Alicycliphilus denitrificans K601: one gene and its partner. The protein of the gene in region 1 interacts with the protein of each later gene in a pairwise test. Links are inferred from orthologs where the notes say so. Each region holds a gene or a part of one and is shown on either strand. Other genes may lie near its edges.

The links. The genes of interacting proteins can lie anywhere in the genome.
Region 2: the proteins of lpdA (region 1) and odhB interact in binary tests that used the Escherichia coli proteins (3 or more experiments, as listed by UniProt). The link is inferred for Alicycliphilus denitrificans K601 from one-to-one orthologs.

What each region holds. Positions count from the first base shown.
Region 1 is NC_015422.1:2,519,094-2,524,299, reverse strand. Bases 1,892-4,866 are described here. They hold lpdA (dihydrolipoyl dehydrogenase), read right to left. Parts: upstream 4,307-4,866; coding sequence 2,477-4,306; downstream 1,892-2,476. Other genes in these bases: aceF (dihydrolipoyllysine-residue acetyltransferase), read right to left, coding at 4,320-4,866; ALIDE2_RS12060 (hypothetical protein), read right to left, coding at 2,044-2,325; ALIDE2_RS12065 (hypothetical protein), read right to left, coding at 1,892-2,054. In the rest of the region: ALIDE2_RS12080 (Fic family protein), read right to left, coding at 1-144; ALIDE2_RS12075 (Bug family tripartite tricarboxylate transporter substrate binding protein), read right to left, coding at 211-1,179; more of ALIDE2_RS12065, read right to left, coding at 1,680-1,891; more of aceF, read right to left, coding at 4,867-5,206. UniProt on the Escherichia coli protein: Lipoamide dehydrogenase is a component of the glycine cleavage system as well as of the alpha-ketoacid dehydrogenase complexes.
Region 2 is NC_015422.1:3,159,515-3,164,742, reverse strand. The notes cover bases 1,337-4,333. They hold odhB (2-oxoglutarate dehydrogenase complex dihydrolipoyllysine-residue succinyltransferase), read left to right. Parts: upstream 1,337-2,205; coding sequence 2,206-3,462; downstream 3,463-4,333. Other genes in these bases: lpdA (dihydrolipoyl dehydrogenase), read left to right, coding at 3,548-4,333; ALIDE2_RS15045 (2-oxoglutarate dehydrogenase E1 component), read left to right, coding at 1,337-2,153. Also shown: more of ALIDE2_RS15045, read left to right, coding at 1-1,336; more of lpdA, read left to right, coding at 4,334-4,975; cell division protein ZapE, read left to right, coding at 5,052-5,228. UniProt on the Escherichia coli protein: E2 component of the 2-oxoglutarate dehydrogenase (OGDH) complex which catalyzes the second step in the conversion of 2-oxoglutarate to succinyl-CoA and CO(2).

The DNA of each region.
Region 1 (5,206 bases):
GCGCTGGGCCGTGCGGCGCGGTACGCCGGGTAATTGCGCCAATAATTGCGCCACGGAGGCACCCTGCGGACCCGCGCCGCGCAATGCCCGCAGCAGGAGATGCGGCGAAGCAGGCGGATTGGCGGTATCAGCGGGAGGACTCATGATGGCGCGATTATGGCGCAATTACAGAAATGCGCCACGACCCGCCATGTCCCAGAAGATTCGCGCTCAGTCCACCGAAGCCCCGGACTGCTTCACCGCCTTGCCCCACTCCGCGATCTCGCTGGCGACGAACTGGTCCATCTCCTGCGGCGTGGTGGGCGTGGGCTCGGAGCCGCGGTCACGGATGAACTTCTGCATCTCCGCGCTGCGCAGAATGCCCACCGCCTCGCGGTTGAGGGTGTCGATGATGGCCTGCGGCGTGCCCTTGGGCGCCATCAGGCCCAGCCAGCCGACGGCCTCGAAGCCCTTGAACTCGGGCAAGCCCGATTCGGCGATGGTGGGCACGTCAGGCAGCTGGGACGAGCGCGTGCTGGAGGTGACGCCCAGCGGCACGGCCTTGCCCGCCTGGATGTTGGCGAGCCCCGCCGTGACCGAATCCACCATCAGTGGCACCTGCCCGCCGATGAAATCGGCCTGCGCCGGGCCGCTGCCTTTGTAGGGAATGTGTTCGATCTCGATCTTCGCGCGGGCCTTAACCATCTCGGCGCTCAGGTGCTGCGTGCCGCCGATGCCGGCGCTCGCGTAGCTCAGCTTGCCGGGTTCGGCGCGGGCCCTGGCCACAAGGTCGCGCATGGATTTGATGCCGCTGCCCGGATGTGCCAGGAACACCAGCGGCACCTTGGCGACGAGCGTGATGCCCTGCAGGTCCTTGCGCGGATCGAAGTTCACCTTGCGGTAGAGCGTCTGGTTCACCGCCATGGCGCTGCCGGCCACCAGCAGCGTGTAGCCGTCCGGCTTGGCGCGCACCACCTGCTCGGAGCCGATGTTGCTGCCCGCGCCCGCCTTGTTCTCCACCACGATGGCCTGCCCCAGCCGGGGCCCCAGCCTTTCCGCCAGCGCGCGGGCGAAGATGTCCGTGGCCTGCCCCGGAGGGAACGGCACGACGAGCGTGACGGGCCGCTCGGGCCATGCCGCGAACGCGGCGCCCGAAAAAGCCAGAGCGGCGGTCATCGCCACGGCGATCTTCTTGAACATGGGTCCATCTCCTTGTGTTTTTTAGATAAAAAGCCGCACAGCCCTTTCTGAAACTGCGTGGGGTGCTATTGATTTGACAGCGCCGCCAAGATTGTAGACCCGCTCCGCCTGCCTGAAATGGGTAGGGAGTTAGTCACTTGGAACAAGCCCTGCTTCCCGCATGACTCGCTGCTCGTCGTCATGCGAGATCCAGAATGCCGCCTTTGGCCCGTCCCCCGGGTCATAGAGGAAATACGTTATGAAGAACTTGAAGTCGAGTGGATGGCCAGCCTGCTTCTCGAATGTCATATGCCGATGGACTTTGGCCATGGTGTATTTGTCGTCGAGGGGCGTTGCCTCCACATGCAGATACGCCGTTAGGGTCGCCGGCCATGAACTCGGCCGTATATAGCGAGGACATAAGGTCTGGATCAAAGGAATCCGCCCCTTCCTCATAACGGGCAAAGAACTCATCGACATTCACCATTGCCGTCCTTTGAGGCGGGGCCGCAGCGATGAATTCAGACCTTGGTGCTTCCCGACCCACTCGGCTTGGCATCCTTTCCCAATAGATAACCTGCAATGGCGCCAAAAAGACCCACTATTGGCGTGAGCTGTTCGTTGCTGAAGCCGGTTATCAATAGCAAGGCCGAAAGCCCTACGATACTCAGGATTCCGAATATCCTCAGGATTTCCGACGCCTCCGCATTTCGCCTCCACAGCAAGGTGGTGCAAAGAATCAGCGAGATCATCATAAAACCCAGCACCGATATCGAAAGGTATTTCACCAAGGACTCGGACCAAGGCTGGACTGACGATCCAGATGCCGATGCAACGGTCTGGTTGAAGGCGTTCTGGGCCTTGTCCATTGCGGCTAGCGCGTCTTCAATGGCCATTTGATGCCCCCTTGTCTTCCAGTTTCTTGACTCTCTGCTCGAGCAGCTTCAATTGCTGCGCCAGTTCCTTGATGGCGTCTGTCTGGCTGTTTATCAGCAACCTCTGCTGCATGAGTGCCTCTTGGTCCGACCCGGGATTTCTGGGAATATCGGGTCTTTGTGCGCTAGGGCCAGGGTCTCTGGGAAGCCCTCCCGGTATCGCGGGCACCTGCTGCGCATTGCACAAGGCGGGCAGGCCCGCCAGCAGAATCAGTGCAAGGTTTGATTTCATCGAGCCTGCCTCCTTGGTTTTCAATGTTTAGACAATGAATCGCACGCAAACTGCTGAAATCAACGGCAGTTTAAACCTGTAGGCAGGAATGGAATAAAAAAGCCGCGCAGCCCTTGCGGAGCCTGCGCGGCCAGCTACGAGAAAAGTAGCGTTACTTGCGCTGCGGCGGCACGTCCGTGCAGCTGCCGTGGGCGATCTCGGCGGCCATGCCCATGCTCTCACCCAGCGTGGGGTGCGGGTGGATGGTCTTGCCGATGTCCACGGCGTCCGCGCCCATCTCGATCGCCAGGGCGATCTCGCCGATCATGTCGCCCGCATGCGTGCCGACGATGCCGCCGCCAAGGATGCGGCCGTGGCCATGCGCCTCGGGGCTGTCGTCGAACAGCAGCTTGGTGTAGCCCTCGTCGCGGCCGTTGGCAATCGCGCGGCCCGAAGCCGTCCAGGGGAACAGGCCCTTCTTCACCTTGATGCCCTGGGCCTTGGCCTGGTCTTCGGTCAGGCCCACCCAGGCGACCTCGGGGTCGGTGTAGGCCACGCTCGGGATCACGCGGGCGTTGAACGCGGCGGATGCCAGCGCCTTGTCGCCCTGCAGCTCGCCGGCGATGACCTCCGCCGCCACATGCGCCTCGTGCACCGCCTTGTGCGCCAGCATGGGCTGGCCCACGATGTCGCCGATGGCGAAGATGTGCGGCACGTTGGTGCGCATCTGGATGTCCACGTTGATGAAGCCGCGGTCCGTCACCGCCACGCCGGCCTTCTCGGCGCCTATCTTCCTGCCGTTGGGCGTGCGGCCCACGGCCTGCAACACGAGGTCGTAGGTCTGCGGCTCGGGGGCGGTACCGCCCTCCTCGGCCGGGGCGAACGTGACCTTGATGCCCTCGGGCGTGGCCTCGGCGCCCACGGTCTTCGTCTTCAACATGATGTTGTCGAAGCGGTGGGCATTCATCTTCTGCCAGACCTTGACGAGGTCGCGGTCGGCGCCCTGCATCAGGCCATCCAGCATCTCCACCACGTCCAGACGCGCGCCCAGCGTGGAGTACACCGTGCCCATCTCCAGGCCGATGATGCCGCCGCCGAGGATGAGCATTCGCTTCGGCACGCCCGCCAGCGCGAGCGCGCCGGTGGAATCGACCACGCGCGGGTCGTCGGGCATGAAGGGCAGGCGCACGGCTTGCGAGCCCGCGGCGATGATGGCGCGCTGGAAGGCCACGACCTTCTTGCCGCCGGTCTTGTCCTGACCACCGCCGGTAGTTTCTTCCACCTCCACATGGTTCGCGCCGACGAAGCTGCCGTAGCCGCGCACCACGGTCACCTTGCGCATCTTGGCCATGGCGGCCAGGCCGCCGGTCAACTTGCCAATGACTTTTTCCTTGTGGCCGCGCAAGCTGTCCACGTTGACCTGCGGCGCGCCGAAGTCGATGCCAGCGCTCTTCAGGTGGCTCACCTCGTCCATCACGGCCGCGACGTGCAGCAGCGCCTTGGACGGGATGCAGCCCACGTTGAGGCACACGCCGCCCAGCGTGGCGTAGCGTTCCACGATCACGACCTTCAGGCCCAGGTCGGCCGCGCGGAACGCGGCGGAGTAGCCGCCGGGGCCGCCGCCCAGGACGAGCACGTCGCACTCCACGTCCGCCGTTCCGCCGAAGCTGCTTGCTATCGCGACAGGAGCTGCCGGCGCTTGGCTGGCCGGCGCTGGAGCCGGTTTTTCCTGTACAGGTGCAGCCGCGGGCGCGGCCGCGCCCTCGGCCACCTCCAGCGTCAGCAGCACCGAGCCCTCGGCCACCTTGTCGCCCAGCTTGACCTTGAGCTCCTTGACCACCCCGGCATGGCTGCTGGGGATTTCCATGGAGGCCTTGTCGCTCTCCACCGTGACCAGGCTTTGCTCGGCCTTGATGGTGTCGCCCACCTGCACCAGCACTTCGATCACGCCGACCTCGGCAAAGTCGCCGATGTCCGGCACCTTGATGTCAATCACTGCCATGACGATGTCTCCTTCACAGCAGGATGCGGCGGTAGTCCGCCAGCACTTGGCCGAGGTAGGCGTTGAAGCGCGCGGCCGCAGCGCCGTCGATCACGCGGTGGTCGTACGACAGCGACAGCGGCAGCGTGAGGCGCGGCACGAACTGCTTGCCGTCCCACACGGGCTTCATCTGGCCCTTGGACAGGCCCAGGATCGCCACCTCGGGCGCGTTGATGATGGGCGTGAAGTGCGTGCCGCCGATGCCGCCGAGCGACGAGATGGACATGCATCCGCCCTGCATGTCGGCCGCGCCCAGCTTGCCGTCGCGCGCCTTCTTGGCCAGTTCGCTCATCTCCTGGCTGATTTGCAGGATGCCCTTCTTGTCGGCGTCCTTGAGCACGGGAACCACCAGGCCGTTGGGCGTGTCGGCCGCGAAGCCGATGTGGTAGTAGCTCTTGTAGACCAGGGTGTCGCCGTCCAGGCTGGTGTTGAACTCGGGGAATTTCTTGAGCGCGGCGACGACGGCCTTGATGACGAACGCCAGCATGGTGACCTTGACGCCGCTCTTCTCGTTCTCCTTGTTGGTGGAGACGCGGAAGGCTTCGAGCTCGGTGATGTCGGCCTCGTCGTTGTTGGTGACGTGCGGGATCATCACCCAGTTGCGGTGCAGGTTGGCGCCGCTGATCTTCTTGATGCGCGAAAGATCCTTGCGCTCGATCACGCCGAACTTGCTGAAGTCCACCTTGGGCCAGGGCAGCAGGTCCATGCCCACCCCGCTGCCGCCGCCGGCCGGGGCCTTGGCGGCCTGGGCCTGGGTCTGCACGGCGCCGCTCATGACGGCGCGGGTGAAGGACTGCACGTCCTCTGCCGTGATGCGGCCCTTGGGGCCCGTGCCCTTGAGCTCGGCCAGCGGCACGCCCA
Region 2 (5,228 bases), 640 kb from region 1 along the record:
GCGAGAGCTTCATCGCCGCCATGGACGAGCTGATCCAGTCCGCCGGCGCCAAGGGTGTGCAGGAAGTGGTGATCGGCATGGCCCACCGCGGCCGCCTGAACGTGCTGGTCAACACTCTGGGCAAGATGCCCAAGGACCTGTTCGCCGAGTTCGACCACACCGCGCCCGAAGACCTGCCCGCGGGCGACGTGAAGTACCACCAGGGCTTCTCCTCCGACGTGTCCACCCCCGGCGGCCCGGTGCACCTGAGCCTGGCGTTCAACCCCTCGCACCTGGAAATCGTCAACCCCGTGGTCGAGGGCTCGGTGCGCTCGCGCATGGACCGCCGCGCCGACCCCAAGGGCAAGCAGGTGCTGCCCGTGCTGGTGCACGGCGACGCCGCCTTCGCGGGCCAGGGCGTGAACCAGGAAACGCTGGCGCTGTCTGAGACCCGTGGCTACACCACGGGCGGCACGGTGCACATCATCATCAACAACCAGATCGGCTTCACCACGTCCGACCCGCGCGACCTGCGCTCCACGCTGTACTGCACCGACATCGTGAAGATGATCGAGTCGCCCGTGCTGCACGTGAACGGCGACGACCCCGAGTCCGTGTGTCTGGCCATGCAGCTGGCGCTGGAGTTCCGCATGGAGTTCTCCAGGGACGTGGTGGTGGACATCATCTGCTACCGCAAGCTGGGCCACAACGAGCAAGACACCCCCATGCTCACCCAGCCGCTGATGTACAAGAAGATCGCCCAGCACCCCGGCACGCGCAAGCTCTACGCCGACAAGCTGGCCACGCAGGGCCTGGGCGAGACGCTGGGCGACGACATGGTCAAGGCCTACCGCGCCGCCATGGACGAAGGCAAGCACACCATCGACCCGGTGCTGACCAACTTCAAGAGCAAGTACGCCGTGGACTGGAGCCCGTTCCTGGGCAAGACCTGGACGGACGCCGCAGACACCGCCATCCCGCTGACCGAGTGGAAGCGCCTGGCCGAGCGCATCACCACCATCCCCGAGAGCGTCACGCCGCACATGCTGGTGAAGAAGGTCTACGACGACCGCGCTGCCATGGGCCGCGGCGAGATCAACGTGGACTGGGGCATGGGCGAGCACATGGCCTTCGCCTCGCTCGTTGCCAGCGGCTACCCCGTGCGCCTGTCGGGCGAGGACAGCGGCCGCGGCACCTTCACGCACCGCCATGCCGTCATCCACGACCAGAAGCGCGAGAAGTGGGACGAGGGCACCTACGTGCCGCTGCAGAACGTGGCCGAGAACCAGGCGCCCTTCGTCGTCATCGACTCCATCCTGTCCGAAGAGGCGGTGCTGGCGTTCGAATACGGCTATGCCTCCAACGACCCCAACACCCTGGTGGTCTGGGAAGCGCAGTTCGGCGACTTCGCCAACGGCGCGCAGGTGGTGATCGACCAGTTCATCGCCTCGGGCGAGGTCAAGTGGGGCCGCGTCAACGGCATCACGCTGATGCTGCCGCACGGCTACGAGGGCCAGGGCCCCGAGCACAGCTCGGCGCGCCTGGAGCGCTTCATGCAGCTGGCGGCCGATGCCAACATGCAGATCGTGCAGCCCACCACGGCCAGCCAGATCTTCCACGTGCTGCGCCGCCAGATGGTGCGCAACCTGAGGAAGCCCCTGGTCATCATGACGCCCAAGTCGCTGCTGCGCAACAAGGACGCGACCTCGCCGCTGTCCGAGTTCACCAAGGGTGGCTTCCAGACCGTGCTGGGCGAGCGCGACGAGGCCATCGCCAAGAACGCGGCCAAGGTCAAGCGCGTCATCGCCTGCTCGGGCAAGGTGTACTACGACCTGGTGAAGAAGCGCGCCGAGGCCGAGCGCAGCGACGTGGCCATCATCCGCATCGAGCAGCTCTATCCCTTCCCGCACAAGGCCTTCGCCGCCGAGCTCAAGAAGTACCCCAACGCGACCGACATCGTGTGGTGCCAGGACGAGCCGCAGAACCAGGGCGCCTGGTTCTTCATCCAGCACAACATCCACGAGAACATGCACGAGGGCCAGAAGCTCGGCTACGCCGGCCGCGCCGCCTCGGCATCGCCCGCCGTGGGCTACGCACACCTGCACCAGGACCAGCAGAAGGCCCTGGTCGAGGCCGCCTTCGCCAAGCTCAAGGGTTTTGTCCTGACCAAGTAAGGCCACCAACCCACTCATTCAGAACAAAACACTTTTTGGAAAGAACACCAACATGGCAATCGTAGAAGTCAAGGTTCCCCAGCTGTCCGAGTCCGTGGCCGAGGCCACGCTGCTGCAGTGGAAGAAGAAGCCCGGCGAGGCCGTCGCCCAGGACGAGATCCTGATCGAGATCGAGACCGACAAGGTGGTGCTGGAAGTGCCGGCCCCGTCCGCCGGCGTGCTGGCCGAGCTGCTGGTGGGTGATGGCGGCACGGTCGTGTCCGACCAGCCCATCGCCAGGATCGACACCGAGGGCAAGGCCGGCGCCGCCGCGCCCGCCGCTGCAGCGCCTGCCGCAGCGGCCCCCGCGGCGGCTGCCGCCGCACCGGCCGCCGCCGGCGGCGGCAAGGGCGACGTGGCCATGCCCGCCGCCGCCAAGATCCTGGCCGAGAACAACCTGTCGGCCGCTCAGGTGGCCGGCAGCGGCAAGGATGGCCGCGTCACCAAGGGCGACGCCCTGGCGGCCGTGGCCGGTGGCGTCAAGTCCACCGCCGCCGTGATCCCCACCGGCGTGCCCGCCAAGGCGCTGCCCCAGGTGGCGGCTCCGTCATCGGCCCTGGACCTGGGCGAGCGCCCCGAGCAGCGCGTACCCATGAGCCGCCTGCGCGCCCGCGTGGCCGAGCGCCTGCTGCAGTCGCAATCCACCAACGCCATCCTGACCACCTTCAACGAGGTCAACATGGCCCCGGTGATGGAGCTGCGCAAGAAGTTCCAGGATGCGTTCACCAAGGAACACGGCGTGAAGCTCGGCTTCATGTCCTTCTTCGTCAAGGCTGCGGTGCACGCGCTCAAGAAGTACCCGGTGCTCAACGCCAGCGTGGACGGCACCGACATCGTCTACCACGGCTACTTCGACATCGGCATCGCCGTCGGTTCGCCGCGCGGCCTGGTGGTGCCCATCCTGCGCAACGCCGACCAGATGAGCTTCGCCGACATCGAGAAGAAGATCGCCGAGTTCGGCAAGAAGGCCGGCGAAGGCAAGCTGGGCATCGAGGAGATGACCGGCGGCACGTTCTCGATCAGCAACGGCGGCACCTTCGGCTCGATGATGTCCACCCCCATCATCAACCCGCCGCAGTCGGCCATCCTGGGCGTGCACGCCACCAAGGACCGCGCCGTGGTCGAGAACGGCCAGGTCGTGGTGCGTCCGATGAACTACCTGGCCATGTCCTACGACCACCGCATCATCGACGGCCGCGAGGCCGTCCTGGGCCTGGTGGCCATGAAGGACGCGCTGGAGGATCCCTCGCGCCTGCTGTTCGACCTGTGATCTGCAGCAGGGTGTAACTCTCGACAACCCACCCTCGGCCTGGCCCGGCGGTGGGTTTTTTCTCTCCCCTATTCCTGAAGAAACCATGAGCAAACAATTCGACGTCATCGTCATCGGCGCCGGCCCCGGCGGCTACATCGCAGCCATCCGCGCAGCGCAGCTGGGCATGAACGTGGCCTGCATCGACGAGTGGAAGAACGCCGCAGGCGGCGCCGCGCCCGGCGGCACCTGCACCAACGTGGGCTGCATTCCGTCCAAGGCGCTGCTGCAGTCGAGCGAGCACTTCGAGCACGCCACCAAGCACTTCGCCGAGCACGGCATCAGCACCGGCAAGGTGACCATGGACGTGGCCACGATGATCGGCCGCAAGGACGCCGTGGTGAAGCAGAACAACGACGGCATCCTGTACCTGTTCAAGAAGAACAAGGTCAGCTTCTTCCACGGCCGTGGCTCGTTCGCGCGCGCCGTCGATGGCGGCTACGAGGTCAAGGTGGCGGGCAAGGCCGAGGAACTGCTCACGGCCAGGCAGGTCATCGTCGCCACCGGCTCCAATGCGCGCGCGCTGCCCGGCGTGGAGTTCGACGAGGTCAACGTGCTGTCCAACGACGGCGCACTGGCTATCGGCGCGGTTCCGAAGAAGCTGGGCGTGATCGGCTCGGGCGTGATCGGCCTGGAGATGGGCAGCGTGTGGCGCCGCCTGGGCGCGGACGTGACCATCCTCGAAGGCCTGCCGACCTTCCTGGGCGCCGTGGACGAGCAGGTCGCCAAGGAGGCCAAGAAGGCGTTCGACAAGCAGGGCCTGAAGATCGAGCTGGGCGTGAAGATCGGCGAGGTCAAGAACGGCAAGAAGGGCGTCTCGATCGCCTACGCCAACGCCAAGGGCGAAGAGCAGAGGCTGGACGTGGACAAGCTCATCGTCTCCATCGGCCGCGTGCCCAACACCACCGGCCTGAACTCCGAGGCCGTGGGCCTGCAGCTCGACGAGCGCGGCGCCATCGTGGTCGATGCCGACTGCAAGACCAACCTGCCGGGCGTCTGGGCCGTGGGCGACGTGGTGCGCGGCCCGATGCTCGCGCACAAGGCCGAGGAGGAGGGCGTGGCCGTGGCCGAGCGCATCGCCGGCCAGCACGGGCACGTCAACTTCAACACCATCCCCTGGGTCATCTACACCAGCCCCGAGATCGCCTGGGTCGGCCGCACCGAGCAGCAGCTCAAGCAGGACGGCGTGAAGTACAAGGCCGGCAGCTTCCCGTTCCTGGCCAACGGCCGCGCACGCGCGCTGGGCGACACCACGGGCTTCGTCAAGTTCCTGGCCGATGCCGCGACGGACGAGATCCTGGGCGTGCACATCGTCGGCCCCCTGGCCAGCGAGCTGATCTCCGAGGCCGTTGTGGCGATGGAGTTCAAGGCCAGCAGTGAAGACATCGCCCGCATCTGCCACGCCCACCCCTCGCTGTCCGAGGCGACCAAGGAAGCGGCGCTGGCCGTGGACAAGCGCACCCTCAACTTCTGAAGTTCGGGGTAAAAATGGCTGCCAGCGCTTACTAGTCAAGCGCTGGCAGCTATTGTTTTCAAAGCAAGGAACATCGGTGAACGTCAGGCAGGCCTATGAGGCGGAACTCGCCGCCAAGGGTTTCAAGAGCGACCCGGCGCAGCTGCGCGCCGTGGATGCGCTCGAACGCTGCGCGCAGGAGTGGGGCCAGTACAAGAGCCGCCGCTCCAACGCGCTGAAGAAGCTCATCAACCACCCCGAAATACCCAAGGGC